One region of the Effusibacillus pohliae DSM 22757 genome, then DNA from elsewhere that is predicted to be linked to it. Evidence: riboswitches for the same ligand, from Rfam matches in the RefSeq annotation. Region 1 holds a riboswitch; each other region holds the start of a gene.
The links. A riboswitch is a leader RNA that binds a small molecule or an ion and turns the genes downstream of it on or off. The one in region 1 is predicted to bind S-adenosylmethionine.
Positions count from the first base shown of each region.

Region 1 (5,361 bases):
TCGGCATGTTGCGATCGGAGAGGAGGCACCGTTATGCTGGCTAAGACTGGTAGGCGGCGATAGACGGGTGACTCGATCAGCCTTCTATTGCCGCTTTTTTGATTTCACATCCTGAGAATCGAAAAGAGTCACAAAGGAGTGGAGAGTGTGGCGTTAATCGTTCAGAAGTTTGGCGGCAGTTCGGTAGCCAGCCCAGAGCACATCAAGCGGGTGGCCCGGCGTGTGGCGGACACGGTGGAGCAAGGCAATTCGTGTGTTGTGGTCGTCTCGGCGATGGGGGATACGACAGATGATCTGATTGAACTGGCGCAAAAAGTATCCGCGGTGCGGCCAGCCCGGGAGATGGATATGCTGTTGACGACCGGGGAGCAAATCTCGATCGCGTTGCTGGCGATGGCGCTGCAGGATATCGGCCAGGACAGCGTATCGTTTACCGGTTGGCAAGCAGGTATCCGGACGGAGGCGGTGCATGGCAAAGCGCGCATCACCGACCTTGACCCGTCGCGGATTCTTGCTGAACTGGAAACCGGAAAAGTGGTTGTGGTAGCCGGTTTCCAAGGGATCACCGACGATGGCGACATCACAACGCTGGGGCGGGGCGGTTCCGATACGACGGCTGTCGCGTTGGCGGCTGCCCTCAAGGCCGATCTGTGTGAGATCTACACCGACGTGGAAGGGGTGTATTCGACCGATCCGCGGGTGGTCAAGTTTGCCCGCAAGATCCCCGAGATTTCGTATGACGAAATGCTGGAGCTGGCGAATTTGGGGGCTGCCGTGCTGCATCCGCGGGCAGTCGAATACGCGAAACAGTATCAGGTGCCGTTGATGGTCCGGTCCAGCTTTACAACAAATCCGGGAACGCTTGTGAAAGAGGAGGCGCTTATGGAAAAAGGTATGGTGGTGCGCGGCATCGCGCACGATTTGAACGTCGCGAAGGTGGCGCTGGTTGGCGTACCCAACCGGAATGACAATCTAAAGGTGGTATTCCAGACGCTGGCGCAAGACAATATCAACGTTGACATCATTGTGCAAAGCATCGTCCACAACGATTGCAGCGATATTTCGTTTACGGTGGCAAAAGACGACCTGACCCGGACGATTGAGGTGCTCGGTCAGTTGCAGCCGCGGCTCGGCGCAAAAGAGATTGTGTGCGAAGAAGACCTGGCGAAGGTGTCGATCGTCGGAGCGGGCATGATCAGCAATCCGGGGGTGGCTGCCCAAATGTTCCAGGCGTTGACGGAAAATGGCATGTACATCAAGATGGTCAGCACGTCGGAAATCAAAGTCTCCTGCGTGATCGACGCGGCCGATGTGGAGAAAGCGGTTCAGGTGCTGCATACCTCGTTTGGCCTTGATGCGGTTGAAGCGGCCACAGTGGCGAAGTGACGGCCGCCGTTTGCAGGTACGCCGCCTTCGGAGTGGAATCGTCGGCTGGCGCTGACGGATACGTCTGGATGCGCTTGCGCTTACACACTTGTGCTTGCTGCTCTTGACGATTCTACATGCCCGTGATACACTCGTTCCATAGCAAAGCTGAATACGTGTTTTGAACTCTTATCCAGAGTGGCGGAGGGACTGGCCCAATGAAGCCCGGCAACCGGAGTCCGATCAGTAGGGAGATTGGATTCTTGGTGCCAATTCCTGCAGAATCGTTTGATTCTGAAAGATAAGAGGCGGCGATCGGATATGCGACCCCCTCTTGTCGAGGGGGTTTTCCATTTGCACCCAAAGGGCACGTCTCGCTGCGGCGCTTAGGCGCCGGGTCTAGCTTTGTCCGTGCGGGTTGACTTTCGGAGCGGGTTTTGTTGCGACCAAAGCCCGCAGCGGGCAGGAATCTGGATGGCGTTTTCGTGGATTCTGTGGTGTGGGGTGATCGCATGGCGGTGCGGATTGAGGAGGTCATCCGGCGCGAATACAGGCTGCCGGATCTGGTGCTGCAAAGCGGACAGTGTTTGTCGGGAGCGGTGCTGGTGTATGAAACGTTCGGGACGTTAAATGCGCAAAAAACGAACGCGATTTTGGTGTGCCACGCACTGACAGGCGATTCGCATGCAGGCGGCACGGCTGAACAGCCCGGCTGGTGGGACGGACTGATCGGGCCGGGCAAGGCGCTCGACACCAACCGGTATTTTATCATCTGTTCCAATGTGCTGGGTGGCTGTTCCGGATCGACCGGCCCCGCCTCGATCCACCCGGCGGACGGGCGGCCGTACGGATTGCGATTCCCGACTGTCACCATCCGCGATATGGTGCAAGCGCAATACCACCTTGTCAGAAGCTTCGGAATCGAGCGGCTGTATTCGGTAATCGGCGGCTCGATGGGGGGTATGCAGGTGTTCGAATGGGCGGTCTCCTACCCGGAAATGGTGGAAACGTTTGTGCCGGTTGCCACATGCGGCCGCTTTTCCGCGATGGGCATCGCGTTTAACAATGTGATGCGGCAGGCGATCTACAACGACCCGGACTGGTGTAACGGCGATTATTACGGCCGCACGTTTCCGGTGAAAGGACTCAACCTGGCACGTCGGCTCGGCATGATCACCTACCGCAGTTTTGATTTATACGAGGAGCGGTTTGGCCGTTCGATGGTGCCGACCGACGATCCGTTCGCGATCGAATCGGAGTTCCAGGTGGAAAAATATTTAAGTTATCACGGCAGCAAACTGGTGCAGCGGTTTGACGCCAATTCCTATCTGTATCTGCTGAAAGCGATGGACCTGCACGACGTGTCGAGCGGGCGCGGCGAGTACGGGAACGTCTTGCAGCAGATTGCGGGGCGGTCGCTGATGATCGGGATCGACTCCGATTTTCTGTTTCCGGCTCGCGAATTGTCCGATACGGCTGAATATTTGCGGTCGCAAGGCAAATCGGTCGTGTACCGGGAGATGCACACTGTGCACGGACATGATGCATTTTTGATCGAATTCGAAATCATGAACGAATGGATCGGCGAGTTTTTGGAGAGTGGAGGAGGAACCAAATGAACGGAAAGCCGGGCAAACAGACCAAAACGGTGCAGGTCGGCCTGTTGGGGCTGGGAACGGTCGGTTCCGGAATCGTCAAGGCGTTGCAACAAAACAGTCAATCGATTGCCGAGAGAACCGGCTGTACCATCGATATACCCTACATTTTGGTACGCGATCCGCAAAAAGAACGGAGCGTACAGGTGGATCCCGTACGGATCACGACCGATCCCGGGTCGATTTTGCGATGTCCCGACATCCAGGTGGTCATCGAGGTGATGGGCGGTGTTGAACCGGCCCGGACCATTCTGTTGGAAGCACTGCGTTCCGGCAAACATGTGATTACGGCAAACAAGGAACTGTTGGCCAAACACGGCAGCGAATTGTTGCGGGTGGCGGAAGAGTCTGGCGTACAGTTGCTGTTTGAGGCGAGCGTGGCCGGCGGTATCCCTGTGATCCGCTTCCTGCAGGGCTATCTGACCGCCAATCAGGTGCATGAGGTGTGCGGGATTTTGAACGGGACGACCAATTACATCCTGACGCAGATGGAGCAGACGGGCCGCTCGTTTGCTGAAGTGTTGGCGCAAGCGCAGGAACTCGGCTATGCGGAAGCCGATCCGACGAGCGATGTGGAAGGATATGACGCTGCCTACAAGCTGGCGATCCTCACCAACCTGGCGTATGATGTGCATGTTTCTGTGGATGAAATTCCCCGCGAGGGAATCACCCGCATCCAACCGTTGGATTTGCGGTGGGCGCGCGAGTTCGGATACACGATCAAGCTGATCGGCCGTTCCCGCAAAACGGAACGGGGCGTCGAACTGTCTGTCGGCCCCCGGTTGTTGCCGTTCACCCATCCGCTCGCCCGCGTGAACGATGTGTTCAACGCGGTTACCATTTCGAGCGATGTGGTCGGGGACCTGACTTTCATCGGCAAAGGGGCGGGCGAATATCCGACGGCCAGCGCTGTGCTGGAAGATCTCACCGCTTTGTTGCGACAGCCCGGGCGTGTGCTTCGCTCTTGCAAATGGGACGTCCCCGTCCAGCGATGCGAAGCGGACGACGGTTGTCAATACCATTTCGTTCGCATCCGCGTTCCGCAATCAGTGGTGGCGGAAGCGGAACAAAAAATCGCCCAACTGCTGATCGGGCAAGGCGGCGCGATCCTGCAGGAAGCACGAGCAGCGACCGGTGATCGAACCGTTTGCGGGTTGCTGGTCGGCGGACTGTCCGGCAGGGCACTCGCTGCTTGCCTGCGGCAATTGCCGGCCAATCTGTTGGCGGAACCGCCGCTGGTGATCGCGTGCGTGGAGGAAACCGCTTCCGGTAATCAGGTGGCGGCGGCGTCCGGCCCGTCCCGATCCGCCAAGCAAACCGGGGAATTGGTGTCGCAAACGGTCTGATGTTGCTGAAAAAAACCTTGTAACATTCTTGACACAGTCGGAAATTAGTGCAAAAATTTTGGTGGAATGCGAAAGGAAAGCGGTAACCGGGCAAAACGGTTACCCTTCTTTTCGTAGTCGGTTTGATCCTTTTTTTACATAAAGGGGGCGCACACCGAGCAAAAAGAAAGAAAACCAAACCTGGCATGTGAAAGAAAGCGCATGCCCAATCGACTTTGCCCGTGCGGCGATTCTGGAAGGGAGGACCAGACTCAGTGTCACAGCAAAAAGATTTTTGGTTTCGGCGTCTGCATTCGTTGACGGGAGTTTTGCCTGTCGGCCTGTTCCTGGTGTTTCATTTGTTTACGAACGCGAAAGCGACGAACGGATCGGCCGTTTATGACCAAGCGGTGGCCGGGATTCGCGAATTGCCGTTTTTGACGGTGATTGAGTTTCTGTTTATTTTCCTGCCGCTTTTGTACCATGGCGTCTACGGCATGTATATCGCGTTTACCGCCGGCTACAACAGCGGGCAGTATTCCTGGTTTCGCAACCAGATGTTTGTCTGGCAGAGGATTACGGGGGTCATCACATTCATTTTTGTGGTGTACCATTTGTGGACAACCCGGTTCAGCGGCAATGCGCCCAGTTTTGACATGGTCGCACATCTTGTATCCAGTCCGTTTGCCTTCTGGTTCATGATCATCGGCGTGGTCGCGGCTGCTTTCCATTTTGCAAACGGTCTGTGGGGCTTCTTGATCCATTGGGGAGTGACAGTGGGTCCTCGTTCGCAGCGCTTGTCCGCTTATGTAATGGGCGGCATTTGGATCGTCATTTCATTCTTGGGTGTAAGCTCCCTTGTGGCCTTTAAGTCTGCTGGGGTATAGAGGGAGGGACTGAACGATGAGTCAACGGATTATTGTTGTCGGTGGCGGACTGGCCGGTTTGATGGCCACGATCAAAATTGCGGAAGCGGGCGTTCCCGTCGATCTGTTTTCGCTGGTTCCCGTAAAGCG
Region 1 covers NZ_AQXL01000106.1:20,715-26,075, reverse strand. The annotation lists gene C230_RS0105335 (aspartate kinase) at 148-1,386, shown strand; SAM riboswitch class I at 1,552-1,673, shown strand; gene metX (homoserine O-acetyltransferase MetX) at 1,851-2,984, shown strand; gene C230_RS19540 (homoserine dehydrogenase) at 2,981-4,366, shown strand; gene C230_RS0105320 (succinate dehydrogenase cytochrome b558 subunit) at 4,621-5,232, shown strand; gene sdhA (succinate dehydrogenase flavoprotein subunit) at 5,249-5,361, shown strand, end outside.

Region 2 (5,361 bases), on a different contig from region 1:
ATGTGCCAAAACCCAATTTCAAGAAATCGATGTAAGGGGCTGCCAATTCTGCCAGGTCCAACGTTTCCCGGATTCCCAGCCCCTTATCGATCACCATGCTGAGACCGCAAGTACGCGGTTTCAGGTTGCGGCCCGGTAGTGGATCACGCAGGACTGTGTCCCACGGTTTTTGTGGCAAAAAATCGTTCATCTCCCAAAACCCCTTTCTTTGCTGTTCTGTGCTGTGCAGGGAATCCCCGTCGGGGTTTGTCACCTCCTGGCGTTTACAACCTGTGGGCTCCATTATCGTATGCGAAAAACGGGAGCTGGTGTTACGCCCGTGCTTTTCGTTTTGCCAACAACTTCCGCAGGGATTCGGAGGCGATCGAATTGGGGGCGGGTGGGGATTCGGGCTTCTCCGCTGGGACGCGAATCAGCCACATCGCCAGCGCGGCGGACAAAAAGGCGAGCCCGGCCACCGACAAGAACATAACCAAGCGGGACAGGTCCATCAACCAGGTGAAGACGGGTGGCCCGATCGCCACTCCCAGGAATCTGACGGAGCCGTAAAAAGATGTGACGATCCCGCGTTCTTCCATACTGACGGCTGAGGTGATCAGCATATTCAGGCAGGGCAGCACGAGTCCCGTGCCGATACCGCTCATCACCAGCAATCCCAGCAAGACGTACGCGTTTGTAACAAAGGAAGCCAACCCGAGCGGGATCGCAATCAGCAGCATGCCAGTCACAATCAGCGTTTTCATCAACCTTTTTTGCTTTTTGATGTTTGCTCCCGTGATATAGGACGTCGACGACATGGCGAGCAAGGGAACCGCCAGAATGGCGCCTTTCAGCAGACCGTCGATCGCATATTTGTCTTCCAAAAGATGCGACAGATAAAACAATACGCCAAACAAAATGAAAAGTGCGCTGGCGCCTGCAAAGTAAGCGGTCAGAAGCCATTTCCATTCCCGTTTGAAAATAACCTTCAGCGCGCGCAGGTAGTGGGTTACTTTTTGCGCGGCTTTGTCCTTTTTTGGTTCCTTGATAAAAAACCAGATCGCCAAAGCAGCGGGCACGCACAACAGCGGAAACGCAAAAAAAACCGCAAACCAGGTGATCATCGAGAGCAGCACGCCGAGTATGGGACTCAGGACTTTTCCCAGCCCGTTCGATGCTTCGATGATGCCAAGCGCTTTGCTGCGGGCCGCTCCCTGGAAAATATCGCCTGCCAAAGCCATCGCGATTGGAGCAGTCCCGGCGGCCCCGATTCCTTGCAGCACGCGACCTGTCATGATCACGGCAAACGGTTTGGCAAACAAGAGCACGGCGATTCCCGCTAGCAATCCGCCTAACGCGTATAAGATAAGCGCCGGGATGATCACGAGTTTCCGGTTGTAGCGGTCCGACAAAAAACCGGCCAACGGGATGATGATGCCGGCGGGCACGGAGAACAGAGTGATCACCAAACTCGCCTGAAATTTGGTGATCTGAAGCTGCTCCTGCATCGTTGGCAGAATCGGAATCAGCATCGAATTACCCAGGACCATGATGAGCGGAACGCTTCCCAGGGCAATCAGAGACAGCAACGAAACTTTGGACCTGTCGGATGCCGTTTGCGCCATTCTGTTCAGTCCTTTCCTCGTTGTAAACCTAGTGTGTCGCGCCGTATCGGGGCTGATGCAGGAAGTTATTGACTCGCCACGACTGCCAGGCTTTAACGAACACCCCTTGACGAAACCGCCTTGAAGATTGTAAATTGTATCAAAAGAACAAAATCGATTGACTCTTATCCAGAGTTGGTGGAGGGACTGGCCCGATGAAGCCCGGCAACCTGAATCGATCCGGAAACGTGATTCGCGCGTTTCAGGTATGATTTGTGGTGCTAATTCCTGCAGGAGCGATCCTGAAAGATAAGAGGAGGACAGCGTGGCAATACCAGGTCTTTCTCTTGGGGGGAAAGACCTTTTTCCATGAAGAGGAGGAATGGACATGCGGATCGAAACACGGTTGGCACAAGCGGGAAACCGCAAGGATCCGGTGACGGGAGCTGTGTCTGTGCCGATTCATCACTCGACTACATTCGCCCATCCGGCGCTCGGACAGAGCACGGGGTTTGACTATACCCGGACTCTCAATCCGACTCGCAAAGTGCTGGAAGATACGATCGCCGATCTGGAAAATGGGGTGCGGGGGTTTGCGTTCGCTTCCGGCATGGCTGCGATCGCCTGTCTAGTGGAACTGTTCGAGCCAGGCGATCACCTGGTCGCTTCCAACGATTTGTACGGCGGTACCTATCGCTTGCTGGAACAGATTTTGCGTCGGAAAGGGATCGAAACGACCTACGTGGATACCGGCGATCTGGCTGCGGTGGAAGCGGCGGTTCAACCGAACACCAAGGCGCTGTTTGTTGAAACCCCGACCAACCCGACGATGAAAATCACCGATATCGCAGGTTGCGCTGCGATCGCCAAACGGCGCGGCGCGCTGACCATCGTCGATAACACGTTTATGTCGCCCTATTTTCAACGACCGTTGGATTTGGGGGCCGATGTGGTGCTGCATTCCGGCACCAAGTATCTGGGCGGCCATAACGACGTGCTATGCGGCCTGCTTGCGGTGAAGGACGAGCAATTGGGCGAAAAACTGTTTTTTTTGCAAAATTCGATCGGGGCTGTTCTCGGACCCCAGGATTGCTGGCTGATGATCCGCGGCCTGAAGACGTTGGCGCTGCGAATGGAAAAACATCAGGAAAACGCGCTGCTTGTGGCGGAATGGCTGTCACGACACCCGCAGGTGACAAAAGTCTATTACCCTGGTCTGCCGCACCATCCGGGCAAGCACATGCATGAAAAGCAGTCGTCCGGCTACGGCGGCATGCTGTCGTTCGAAGTGGCGGATGAAAGCATGGTGGAACCGATCCTCGGCAGTGTGAAACTGATTTCGTTCGCCGAAAGCCTTGGCGGCGTCGAATCGTTGATCACCTATCCGGCGAGACAGACCCATTTTGACATCCCGAAGGAAGTGCGGGAGGCGTACGGCGTTACGGATAGGCTCCTGCGCTTATCGGTCGGCATCGAACACTATCAGGACATTATCGCAGACCTGGAGCAAGCGTTGGAGGCAGCGAGATCCGAGGTGTCCGTCAGGTGAAATTTGAAACGCGCGTGCTGCATACGGGGGCGGAACTGGACCCGCGCACCGGCGCCGCCAGCTTTCCGATTTACCAGGCTTCGACGTTTCACCAGGCCGATTGGAACCAGCAGCAGGAGTTCGATTATTCCCGCTCCGGCAACCCCACCCGGAAAGCACTTGAGCATGTGATTGCCCAGTTGGAAGGGGCGAACTACGGACTTGCGTTTGCTTCCGGCATGGCGGCGATTACGAGCGTCCTGCTCACACTGTCCGCCGGCTCGCATGTTGTGGCGTGCGAAGACATTTACGGGGGAACGTTTCGGGCGTTGACGAGAGTTTTTTCCCGCTTTGGGATTGAGACGACGTTTGTCGACGCCGCCAACCCGGAAAAATTGGCGGCGGCGATCCGACCGAACACGAAAGCGATGATGCTGGAAACACCTTCTAACCCAACGCTGAAAATCATCGATCTGCAAAAAGCGGCCGACATCGCGAAAGCAAACGGGGTGCTGACGATTGTCGACAACACCTTTATGTCACCCGGCTTGCAGCGGCCGCATGAGCTGGGGATCGATGTGGTGGTTCACTCGGGAACCAAATTTTTGGGCGGTCATTCTGATGTGGTGGCGGGGCTGGTGACGGTGCGGGATGAATCGTTGGCAAAAGAAATATACCAGATCCAAAACGGGTTCGGCGCGGTGCTGGGGCCGCAGGACTGTTGGTTGCTGATGCGGGGCATCAAAACGCTGGCGGTGCGGATGAAACAAAGTGAGGAAACGGCGCTGCGGATTGCTCGTTATCTGGAGCGGCACCCGAAGATCAAACGGGTGTATTACCCGGGGCTCGAATCGCATCCGGGCCGGGAGATTCATCTCCGGCAGGCGGACGGGCCCGGCGCGGTGCTGTCGTTTGAACTGGCGGACGCCGAACAGGTGCGGCGGTTTGTCAAGCGGCTGCAGTTGCCATTGTTTGCTGTCAGCCTGGGGGCGGTGGAAAGTATTTTGTCCTATCCGGCGACCATGTCGCACGCGGCGATGCCGCGAGAGGAACGGATCCGCAGGGGGATCAGCGACGGCTTGCTGCGTCTGTCGGTGGGGCTCGAGAGCGCGGAAGACCTGATCGGGGATATTGAACAGGCTCTTATGGGATTATAAATAAAAGCGGGTGACGCGGAACTTGCAATCTTGATTCTGAAGGAGCGGAAAAACAATGGAAAAACAGACTCCCGCATCTGCCAAATCGTTCATCATGGCGGACAGTCCGGACGATTTTGCCGGCAAGGTGCCGAGCGGCGCGCAAGGAGATCCGCAGACGTTGGTGGAACAGGACAATCCGGACGATGTGGAAATACCCGATCCAGCTTTGAACCAATAAAAATATTCGTAGACATGCTTTCCTAATAGAAAGTATCGCGTTATACTTATATTTGCATGTCTTTATTTCGATGTTGTTCACAAAGGTGGTCAAAGCATGAGCAATCAGGGAAACACACAGAAGCAGGAAGAAACGTTAAACGTACTCGCCCAGACCCAGTTGGTGATCAAGGAAGCGCTCAACAAATTGGGGTATGGGGATGAGATGTACGAGCTTCTGAAAGAACCGTTGCGAGTGTTGACGGTCCGCATTCCTGTCAGGATGGATGACGGAAGCGTTCGGGTGTTCACTGGTTATCGCGCACAGCATAATGATGCGGTTGGGCCGACCAAGGGGGGCATCCGGTTTCATCCGGATGTGACGGAAGATGAAGTGAAGGCGCTTGCCATCTGGATGAGCCTGAAGTGCGGCATCGCCCAATTGCCATACGGCGGCGGCAAAGGCGGCATTGTTTGCGATCCGCGCGAGATGTCGTTCCGCGAACTGGAACGATTGAGCCGCGGCTATGTGCGGGCGATTTCGCAAATCGTCGGACCGACGAAAGATATCCCGGCGCCCGATGTGTTCACCAACTCCCAGATTATGGCCTGGATGATGGACGAGTATTCGCGTATCCGGGAGTTTGATTCGCCCGGTTTCATCACCGGCAAACCGCTCGTACTCGGCGGATCGCTGGGCCGTGACGCGGCGACCGCCCGCGGTGTGACGATCGCGATCCAGGAAGCGGCGAAAGTAAAAGGGATCGATTTGAAAGATGCGCGGGTGGTGGTTCAGGGCTTTGGCAACGCCGGCGGTTATCTCGCAAAATTCATGCATGACGCGGGAGCGAAAGTGGTCGGCATTTCTGACGCGTACGGCGGATTGTACGATCCG
Region 2 covers NZ_AQXL01000098.1:6,513-11,873, forward strand. The annotation lists gene comA (phosphosulfolactate synthase) at 1-190, opposite strand, end outside; gene C230_RS19395 (MFS transporter) at 312-1,604, opposite strand; SAM riboswitch class I at 1,766-1,899, shown strand; gene C230_RS0104010 (trans-sulfuration enzyme family protein) at 1,972-3,132, shown strand; gene C230_RS0104015 (trans-sulfuration enzyme family protein) at 3,129-4,268, shown strand; gene C230_RS22345 (hypothetical protein) at 4,324-4,488, shown strand; gene C230_RS0104025 (Glu/Leu/Phe/Val family dehydrogenase) at 4,585-5,361, shown strand, end outside.
Region 2: linked by a shared signal. The riboswitch ahead of C230_RS0104010 (trans-sulfuration enzyme family protein) and the one ahead of metX (homoserine O-acetyltransferase MetX) in region 1 are both predicted to bind S-adenosylmethionine.

Region 3 (5,361 bases), on a different contig from region 1:
AATAACGTGTTCCGCAAGTTCAAAGATCTCTGCGACAAGAAAAAATACGTGACCGACGAAGATATCCTGTCCCTGCTGCTCGAATACGAAGTCGACTCTTCGCAGGTGGCCTATCGTTTGGAGTTTATGCACGTATCGTGCGGCACGCAAGGAGTTCCCACCGCGACGATCGGACTGCACGATGATGAAAAAGGGCTGCTGCAGGAAGCGGCGGTTGGCAACGGTGCGGTGGACGCGATCTATCGGGCGATCGACCGCATCACCGATGAGCCGGTCGAACTACTGCACTACCAGATCGATTCGGTGACGGGCGGCCAGGATGCGCTCGGCGAGGTGCGCGTCCAGGTTCGTCAGGGCGACATTGTGGCAAACGGCCGCGCCGTCTCGACCGACGTGCTGGAGGCGAGCGCCCGCGCCTACCTGGATGCGATCAACCGCATGATCATCAAGCGGATGGACACGCTCGGCAAAGAGTTCAGACGCCGGAAAGAGCAGGTGGATGTGCATGCCTAAGATCGCACTGCTGCCGGGAGACGGCATCGGCCCGGAAATCACCGCCGAGACCGTGAAAGTGCTGGAGACGGTCGGCCGCCACTTCTCCCGTAGCTTCGAGTTTGCAACATTTTCGATCGGCGGGGATGCGATCGACCGGTTTGGCGATCCGCTTCCTCCACAGACCCTGGAAGGCATCAGAGCGGCAGACGCCGTACTGCTGGCTGCCGTCGGAGGGCCGAAGTGGGATCACAACCCCGGTCATCTGCGCCCGGAAACGGGTCTGCTGCGGATGCGGAAGGAACTCGGTGTGTACGCGAATCTGCGGCCGGTTCGCGCGTTTGAACCGCTGCTGCACGCTTCCACTTTGAAACAAGAAGTGTTGCTTGGCGTCGACCTGCTGATTTTGCGGGAGCTGACCGGCGGTCTCTACTTCGGTGAGAAAAGCAGGAAACCGGCGGTCGGCGGCGAAGTGGCAACCGATACGCTCGTTTACACGACCGGCGAAATCGAGCGAATCGTCCGGATGGGGTTCGAAGTGGCGCGGACGAGAAGGAAACGGGTGCACTCGGTCGACAAGGCGAACGTCCTGGAATCGTCCCGCCTCTGGCGCGAGACAGTCGAGCGGATCGCCAAGGAGTATCCGGATGTCCAGTACGATCATATCCTAGTCGACACTTGCGCCATGCAGTTGATTCGCAATCCACGCCAATTCGATGTGATCGTGACGGAGAACATGTTCGGCGACATCCTGTCGGACGAAGCGGCCATGCTGACCGGTTCGATCGGTATGCTGCCGTCTGCCAGCCTGGGAGCGGGCGTCGCCCTGTATGAACCGATTCACGGGTCTGCCCCTGACATCGCGGGCAAGGGCGTCGCCAACCCGCTCGGCATGATTTTGTCCGCGGCACTGATGCTACGGCACTCATTCGGTTGGGAACAGGAAGCGACCGTGATCGAACAAGCGGTGGCAGAGGTGCTGGCGGAAGGGGTACGAACTGCCGATTTGGCAGGCCCCGCTGAACCGACCGTATCGACCTCCCGCATGGGAGACCTGATCGTCCAACGGATTAGTGCAAAAGTCCCGATCGTATAACATCCCAATGTTGTAACAGGCGTTTCCCTTTGCGGGAAACGCCTTTTTTCATCGACAGGGGATCGAACTTGACAAAATAGGACTCCAGCACCTAGAGGGCAAATCCCTGCTGATATAAATTAATAGCACTATTAGATCGAGTGAAACAGGGCAGGGTGTTCGGGGTAAAATGGGAGGAACGTCAAATCGCATGAAGCAGAGAGAATTTTTCCGCGTTCCGTTGACCGCTTTTTGTTCGCTGCGCCTGCGCAAACTGGGGAGCAAACTGTTGCCGATCGGGGAAGAGTTTGAAGTGGAAGTGCAAAACATATCCGGCGGCGGTCTTTGCTTTCTGTCGGACCGGGATTTGCCCGTCAGCGAAATGCTGATCTGGCAGTTTGCGATCGACGTGCCGGAACAAAAGATCAATGTCTACGGTCAGTTGGTCTGGAAGAAGCCGGAAGACAGTCTGCTGTTATACGGGGCGGAGTTTATTTTCTTTGAAGAAAAAGAACAGAAGAACCTGATTATGCAGATCAACCAGCTGCAAATTCGCCGCCGGAAAAAAGAAAAGTACATGACCGAATAAGGATTGCCTCCGTTTTCATACAATTAATTTTATTCCAATATATAATATAATTTTTTATCAAGATTTTTGATTGACTTTTTGATAGGAAGCGGATATAATCAGGTTTGAATTTTTTAATCTACAATTAAATAGACTGACAGGAAGATCTTCTTATCAAGAGAGGCGGAGGGAAAGGCCCAATGAAGCCCGGCAACCGGCTCATCAGGATGATGCGGATGAGCGACATGGTGCCAATTCCTTCAGGATATAACAAATCCTGGCAGATGAGAAGGGTAAGTCGTCTGGCAACCCCTTTTTCAATCTGTGAAAAAGGGGTTTTTTGTTGAGGCAAACGGAGGTGAGTACGGATGATTGAACTGCGCAATTTGCACAAGGAGTACCGGGTTGGCAAACATTCGGTTCCCGCCTTGCGCGGAATCGATTTGTCCATAGAAAAAGGTGAAATTTTTGGCGTCATCGGCCATTCCGGCGCCGGCAAGAGCACGCTGATCCGCTGCATCAACCTGCTGGAGCGGCCGACATCCGGCACAGTCACCGTCGATGGAGTCAATCTGACAGCGCTTGACGGACGCAGGCTGCAAGAGGAACGTCGGCAGATCGGGATGATTTTTCAGCATTTCAATCTGCTGTCGTCCGCCACGGTCGCGGACAATATCGTGTTTCCGTTGAAGCTGGCGAAGCGCACGCAGGCGGAGATCGACCGGAAAGTCGGCGAACTATTGGCGCTGGTCGGCCTTGAGGCGCATCGGGACAAGTATCCGGCGCAATTGTCGGGCGGCCAGAAACAGAGGGTCGGCATCGCCAGAGCACTGGCGAACGATCCGAAAGTGCTCTTGTGTGATGAAGCGACATCGGCGCTTGACCCGCAGACGACCAATTCGATCCTCACGTTGCTGCGGGACATCAACCGCCAATTCGGGATTACGATCGTGTTGATTACGCATGAAATGCATGTGGTTCGCTCGATCTGCGACCGGGTGGCGGTGATCGACGGCGGCCGGGTTGTTGAGGCAGGGCCGGTGGCTAACGTGTTTTTGAAACCGCACCACCCGACAACCCGCGAATTTGTTGAACAGGTGGTCGACTCGCTCGAACTGCAGCAGGTGATCGCCCGTGAAAAATCGGCCGGTCATCGCACGATCGTGCGGATTACATTCCTGGGCGAGCAGACGTATCAGCCGATTTTGTTCCGGACGATGCAGGAGGTCGGTGCATCGTTTAACATTCTGCAGGGCACGATTTCCCGCATGAAAGACACGCCCTACGGGCAGTTGGTTGTTGAACTGGAAGGCGGGCAGATGCAGGTTCAGCAGTCGATCGACCGGTTGCGCCAGCACGGGCTGAAAGTGGAGGTGATCTGAAATGGAATGGACATTTGAGAACGTCGACTGGGAAGAGATTTCGACGGCAACGCTCGACACGCTGACGATGCTGGGGCTGTCCACTTTGTTCACCGTGCTCATCGGGTTGCCGCTCGGCGTTCTGTTGTTTCTGACATCAAGGGGACAGCTACTGGAAAATCGGATTTTTTATTCGATCGTCTCGTTTGTCGTCAACATCCTGCGGTCGGTGCCGTTCATCATCCTGATGATCCTGTTGATCCCATTCACCAAACTGATCGTCGGCACATCGCTTGGCGTGCAGGGATCGATTCCGCCGCTCGTGATCGGCGCCGCCCCGTTTTTTGCAAGGTTAGTGGAGACATCGCTGCGCGAAGTGGACCGCGGCGTGATTGAGGCGGCCCAGTCGATGGGAGCTTCCAACTGGCAGATCATCTGGAACGTGTTGCTGCCTGAATCACGGCCTGGACTGATCGCGGGGATTACGATCACAACCGTCGCGCTCGTCTCCTATACCGCGATGTCGGGTGTAATCGGCGGCGGTGGACTCGGAGACCTGGCGATCCGCTACGGCTACCAACGGTTCCAGACCGATGTGATGCTGGTAACGGTCGCGGTTTTGCTGGTGTTGGTGCAGATTCTGCAGACAGCGGGAGACCGCCTGGTGCACCGTTTCAGCCGGAAATAGCAAGCGGTGGGCTGCTACAGGGCGGGAGCACCGATTGGTATAGATGAAGTAAGAATGGCAAACATCGAAAGGAGAAACCGGATATGAAAAAATGGCTCGTACCCGTATTGTCGCTTACACTTGCATTTTCGCTGGCCGGATGCGGCAAGAAGGAAACCGCGGCACCTGCTCCGGCAGCCGGCGGCGACAAGAAAGAAGTGACATTGAAGGTTGGCGCAACCGCCGTTCCGCATGCGGAAATTCTCGAATTTGTCAAACCGAAATTGAAAGAGCAAGGGGTCAACCTGGACATCAAGGTGTTCAACGATTATGTGCAGCCGAACGTTCAGGTGTTCGAAAAGCAACTGGACGCCAACTTTTTCCAGCACACGCCGTACCTGGATCAGTTCAACAAGGATCAAAAAATGAACCTGGTCAAAGTCACGAACGTCCACATTGAGCCATTCGGCGTCTACTCGAAGAAAATCAAGAAACTGGACGAGTTGAAAGACGGCGCGACGATCGCCATTCCGAACGATGCGACGAATGGCGGGCGGGCATTGGCGCTGCTCGAGAAAAACGGCATCATTAAATTGAAAGATGGCGTCGGCATCAAAGGGACTGTCAAGGACGTTGTCGAAAACCCGAAGCACGTGAAGTTTAAGGAACTGGAAGCCGCCATGCTGCCGCGGGCGCTGGGCGAAGTGGACCTGGCATGCATCAACACGAACTATGCGCTGGAGGCAAAACTGGTGCCGACCAAGGATGCTCTGGCGATCGAAGGGAAAGACTCGCCCTATGTGAACATTCTGGTGGCGCGCCCGGACAACAAGGATTCGGATGCCATCCAGAAGCTGGCGAAAGCGTTGAATACTCCGGAAGTCAAGAAGTTTATGGAAGACAAGTATCAAGGTGCTGTTGTTCCGGCGTTTTAACGAAACCATGTACCACCTGATCGGTTCAGGTGGTATTTTTTTTGATCTCTTCCGCCGTGAACCATTTGCCGTTGATGTCGACCCCGATCAGCCGCGGTTGCTTTAAATATTCAGGGTGGTGGTTGGCGATAAATTCTTTCGCCGTTTGCGGGGAGATTTCGTTTGGCGATTGGCCGATTTTGTTGCCCCGCACCGGATAGCCGTAAGGGATGCACACTTCATCTCCGTTGTCATCTAGGGTGACGAATTTGATAAACTGGATC
Region 3 covers NZ_AQXL01000093.1:1,304-6,664, reverse strand. The annotation lists gene C230_RS0103380 (2-isopropylmalate synthase) at 1-513, shown strand, start outside; gene leuB (3-isopropylmalate dehydrogenase) at 506-1,588, shown strand; gene C230_RS0103370 (PilZ domain-containing protein) at 1,779-2,156, shown strand; SAM riboswitch class I at 2,304-2,426, shown strand; gene C230_RS0103365 (methionine ABC transporter ATP-binding protein) at 2,504-3,517, shown strand; gene C230_RS0103360 (methionine ABC transporter permease) at 3,519-4,184, shown strand; gene C230_RS0103355 (MetQ/NlpA family ABC transporter substrate-binding protein) at 4,268-5,098, shown strand; gene C230_RS0103350 (hypothetical protein) at 5,124-5,361, opposite strand, start outside.
Region 3: linked by a shared signal. The riboswitch ahead of C230_RS0103365 (methionine ABC transporter ATP-binding protein) and the one ahead of metX (homoserine O-acetyltransferase MetX) in region 1 are both predicted to bind S-adenosylmethionine.

Region 4 (5,361 bases), on a different contig from region 1:
GCCCGGACAGGCCGATCGCATCCGGCTTCTCCTTGCGATAGGCCTCGATCAACTGTTCAGGCGGTACCTTAATCCCCAGGTTGATCACCTGATAGCCGTTGTTCGACAGGATGATCTCGACCAGATTTTTGCCGATGTCATGCACGTCTCCCTTGACGGTCGCGAGCAAAATCTTCCCTTTGACGGCCGCCTCCGCCCGCTCCATGAACGGTTCCAGATAGGCGACCGCCGCTTTCATCACTTCCGCACTCTGCAGCACTTCCGCGACGATCAACTGGTTGTCGTTGAACAGCCTGCCAACTTCCTCCATCCCTTTCATCAGCGGGCCGTTGATGATCTCAAGCGGCGCATACCGGGTCAGCGCCTCGTTCAGATCGTCAATCAGGCCGTCCTTGCTGCCTTCCACCACATAGTTCGCCAACCGTTCTTCCAGGCTGAGGCTGGACACTTCCTTCACCTGGGCCGTCTTTTTCTCCCGGTAAAAAGCGGTGAATCGGGCAAGAGTCTCGTCATTCGTATGGAACAGCAGCTCTTCCGCCAGCCGCCGCTCCTCTTCCGGAATCGACGCATAGCGCTCCAGCTTTTCCGTGTTCACAATTGCATAGTCGAGACCCGCTTTCGTACAGTGATAGAGAAACACCGCGTTCAGCACTTCGCGACCGGCTGGCGGCAACCCGAACGATACGTTGGAGATCCCAAGGATCGTCGCACACTCCGGCAGTTCCCGCTTGATTAGGCGGATGCCCTCCACCGTTTCCGGGGCCGCTCCGATATACTGTTCATCGCCCGTGCCGACCGGAAACACAAGCGGATCAAAAATAATGTCTTGCGGATGGACGCCATATTTGTGGACCAACAGATCGTAGGATCGTTTGGCGATTTCCAGCTTTCGCTCGCGCGTCACCGCCATCCCCTGCTCATCGATCGTTCCGACCACCACCGCCGCCCCGTACCGGTTGATCAGCGGCGCCACCTCCGCGAACCGCTTTTCCCCGTCCTCCAGGTTGATCGAGTTGATGATCGCCTTCCCTTGCGAATGTTTCAATCCCAGTTCGATCACCCGCGCATCGGTCGAATCGATCATCAACGGCACTTTTATTTTTTTGACGACAAACGGCAGGAATTTTTCCATATCGCCGTACTCGTCCCGGTCCGGGTCGGCCAGGCAGATGTCGATGATATGCGCGCCTTTTTTTACCTGGGCCCGGGCGATTTCCGCCGCGTCCTCATACAATCCGCTGGCGATCAACGTCCGGAACTTCTTGGATCCGATGACATTGGTCCGTTCCCCCACCAACAGCGGGCGGTTGTCCGCCTCCAGATAGACGGTTTCGATTCCAGAGACAGCCGGCAGGTGGCCGCACGCCGGTTGCCGCGGCTTGTAGTCCTTCAACGCTTCCGCCAACGCCCGGATATGCTCCGGTGTCGTCCCGCAGCAGCCCCCCGCAATGTTCAGCCAACCGAGCTCAGCGAAACCGGCCATTTTTTTCGCCAGCGCTTGCGGCGATTCGTGGTAATGGCCGTTCTCATCCGGCAGCCCGGCATTCGGATAGCAACTGACCCCGCACTGCGCCAGTTCGGACAGGGTCCGCAAATGGTCGCGCATGAATTCCGGCCCAGTTGCGCAGTTCAGCCCGACGGTAATCGGCTTCAGGTGTTCGAGCGAGATGTAGAACGATTCGATATTCTGGCCTGCCAACGTGGTGCCCATCGGTTCGATCGTGCCGGACAGCATCAGGGGCAAGCGGACGCCCAGCTCCGCAAACGCTTTTTGAATCCCGATGCCGCCAGCTTTCACATTCAGCGTGTCCTGTGCCGTTTCCAAAAGCAGCACATCGACGCCGCCCTGAATCAGCGCTTTCGCCTGTTGGTAATAATTTTCCACCAATTTTTCAAACGTCGTGCCGCCCGTCACCGATAACGTCTTGGTGGTCGGTCCCATCGCTCCAGCTACGAAACGGGGCCATTCCGGCGTCGAGTATTTTTTTGCCGCCTCCACCGCCAGCCTTGCCGCCGCCCGGTTGATCTCGTCCGCCCGCTCCTCCAGGTTGTATTCGGCGAGCACCAGCCGGGTGGCACCGAACGTGTTGGTCTCGATAATATCCGCCCCGGCATCCAGATACTGCTCGTGAATGCGGCGGATCACATCCGGCCGCATGATGTTCAGGTACTCGTTGCACCCCTCGTACGCTTCCCCGCCAAAATCGGCCGCCGTCAGACCGGCCTGCTGAATCATCGTGCCCATCGCGCCGTCGAGAATCAGGATTTTTTTCTTCATTTGTTCCAATATCGGATGTTGCGACACCTTTCCCGTCTCGCTGCTCATGTTCGGTTCCCCTCTCCCCGTCAAATCCCAATCGTTCTCACCTGAAAAGGAAACTCGGCTAAAAGCGCCTGCATCCGTGCAGGCAACGCCGAGTTGATCGTCCATGATCAAAAGCCCTCTCCGGATCCGAGAGGGCTGAACGTTCACAGTTGGCTCCTCCTATCTTCCAGAACGCGTTCTGCTGGAATTAGCACCGTGTGCGCACACCGGTTGCTGTGGTTTCATCGGGCCAGATCCCTCCACCACTCTGGATAGAAGTTATGACAAATCGTTTTTCGATTTTTTATTAGTTTGCACTGAAACCGGTGGTTGTGTCAAGGGTGATCACCGGCTCTCATAGCTTGAGAAAGAACCATTTTTTCAATTTCAATAACCCCGTATCCACATTACTTATGATATCCTATCTACAAAAACAATTATACAGAATGTTTTATGTTTTTCAACTATATAATACACAAAAACTATTAATATAATCCCAATGAATTATAGAAAAACTTATTCACAGCGATTCCTCTAAGGCGTTTTCTGTGAGGAAGAACGATGGAATAAAAGTTATAGTATGTAGAAAGTGAATTCGTATGTCCATATTCACGCCCCGGTCGATAAACACGACCTTGTCGGCCGCTTCACGGGCGAAGTTCATCTCGTGGGCGACGACCACCATCGTCATCCCTTCCTGCGCCAGCTCTTTCATCACTTTCAGGACTTCGCCCACCAACTCCGGGTCGAGGGCGGAGGTCAGCTCGTCAAACAGCAACACGGCCGGTTCCATCGCCATCGCGCGTGCGATTCCCCCTCCTGCTGGCCGGTATTGCCATCAAAAAGAGGCATGCCGCCCGGCATGCCAGTGACCATGTTCCTATTTTCCGACAAAATTCGGTTTCCGCTTCTCGAAAAACGCGGTGACGCCTTCCCGGTGATCGGCCGTCTTGCCGCAGATCGTCTGCCCGGCCGCCTCCGCTTCCAGCATCGTCGCCAGATCGTTTTCGAAGCTCTTGTACATCGTCCGTTTGATCAGCCCGAGTGCCGTCGTCGGAGATTGGGCCAGCCGCTCCGCATACCGTTGCGTTTCCCCGGCAAACTCGCTGTCCGCCACCACCCGGTTAACCAGCCCGATCCGCAGCGCCTCCTCGGCGCCGATCGAATCGCCGAACATCGCCAATTCCATGGCGCGGCTGAGCCCGACGATCCGCGGCAGGAAGAAATGGCTGCCCGCGTCCGGCATCAGACCGATTTTTACAAACGCCATGGAAAACGTGGTGCTTGCCGCTGTGATCCGCAAATCGCAAGCCAGCGCCACTCCGAGTCCCGCACCGAACACGGGGCCGTGCAAAGCGCCGACAATCGGCTTTTCGAGCTCCGCCATCCGAAGCAGCAACCGGTTGTACGTCCGCTGCAGATAAGCCCCGTGGTCGAGCGAAGCCACATCTTCCGCGCTGACGCTTTTCAGATCCGCTCCCGAACTGAATCCTGGCCCGTTGCCGCGAAGCAGGATACAACGTACGTCCGCGTCCTCCGCCGCGCGGTTGAGCGCGTCAAACAGTTCTTCATGCATCTGCAGATTGAACGCATTGAACACTTCTGGCCGGTTGAGTGTGACAGTCGCCAATTGATTCGCTTTCTCAAACAAAACGGTCTCGTACATTTCGCTCTCCCCTCTCCTCTTGCGCCTATTGGTTTACAGTCTACGATCCTTCGTCCTACTTCCGGCACCATCTTCCGACCGGACGGTAGGCAATCCACCTTTTAACATGGCAGATCGCACCCACTTACATAATAATACGCTTTACCGTACTCTTGCAGTCCTCCGCTGAGGCAGGCAAGCGGGTCTCGAACACGCCATCAGGCGGCGCATTCGAGACTGGTCGATCCATGCGCTCGGCAACATGGAGTACAACACTACGAATTTTGGGTACCCACACAGGCAAGCCTTTTCTCCTACAAATTACGTGTTCAGCCACCTTGCCAGCCAGGTGAACAGGAACCGCCAGACAAACAGCAGCACAAACGTCGAGATCATTGCCACTACAAGAAACGGCACCTTAATCCCCTTTCCCAAAAAGAGTGCCCGCAGCGCCAAACCGGCCGGGATGGCGATTGCCCAAACGGGCAATGTCCGTTTGAACATCGCCGCAAACGTTTCGTAATGACGCATGTTGTACAGACCAAAAATGAGAGCAACCACACCCCACGCGATCATAAACGGAGCGGCCGTTTTCAGCGTTCCGCCCAGCGTGGTGAACGTCTTGTGTTCCGATTGCCCGATAAACGCAAACAGAATCAGCATCAGCAGGTCGCCGATCAGCAAAATCCACCGTTTCAACCATCATTCCTCCGTTCTCCACTCAACTTATTTTTGCTACGAGAATGATTGTACCACAAAACAAAAAAGAACCACCCGGCAATTCGGGTGGCAGTCACATCTCCTGCCGTTTCCGTTTCGCGATCGCTTTCAGTATGGCGATCAACACGCCGTAAACCGCGGTCGCCAGCAAGGCGACGAGAACCCCGCGCGGCGTGCGCAACGCCAGATACAGCAGCAGATGAAATACAAAAATCAGCGCCAGCCAAATCTCCATCCGGATCGTATCGATGAACCCCCAAAACGAATGCATCAACCGTTCACCTCCCATGCCGCAAAATCGACCGGGCCGCCGCCCAACCAGACCGCCGCCCGACTGGCCCGCTCAGGCCCACTTCCAGATCGCCTCGCACAACCGATCGATTCCCTTGACCACATTTTCGTAGGCGGTGGTCAACGACACCCGCACGTACCCCTCACCCGTCTCGCCAAACGCGGTACCGGGTGCCACCACCACCGAATACTCGTCCAGCAGCCGGTTGGCAAACTCAAGCGACGTCATTCCGCCGGGAACCGGCACCCAAAGATAGACGGCGCCTTGCGGTTTGTGAACATCCCAGTTGATCTGTTGGAACTTGCCGATCGCGTAATCCCGCCGCCGCTGGTACTCCCGCCGCATCTCGTCGCCGAACCGGCTGTGCCACACGTCGGTGAGCGCCGTTGCGCCAGCAAA
Region 4 covers NZ_AQXL01000113.1:45,906-51,266, forward strand. The annotation lists gene metH (methionine synthase) at 1-2,326, opposite strand, end outside; SAM riboswitch class I at 2,483-2,584, opposite strand; partial or broken gene C230_RS0107200 (ectoine/hydroxyectoine ABC transporter ATP-binding protein EhuA) at 2,916-3,119, opposite strand; gene C230_RS0107205 (enoyl-CoA hydratase/isomerase family protein) at 3,186-3,971, opposite strand; gene C230_RS19725 (DUF3054 domain-containing protein) at 4,272-4,649, opposite strand; gene C230_RS0107215 (hypothetical protein) at 4,744-4,941, opposite strand; gene C230_RS0107220 (aminotransferase class I/II-fold pyridoxal phosphate-dependent enzyme) at 5,014-5,361, opposite strand, start outside.
Region 4: linked by a shared signal. The riboswitch ahead of metH (methionine synthase) and the one ahead of metX (homoserine O-acetyltransferase MetX) in region 1 are both predicted to bind S-adenosylmethionine.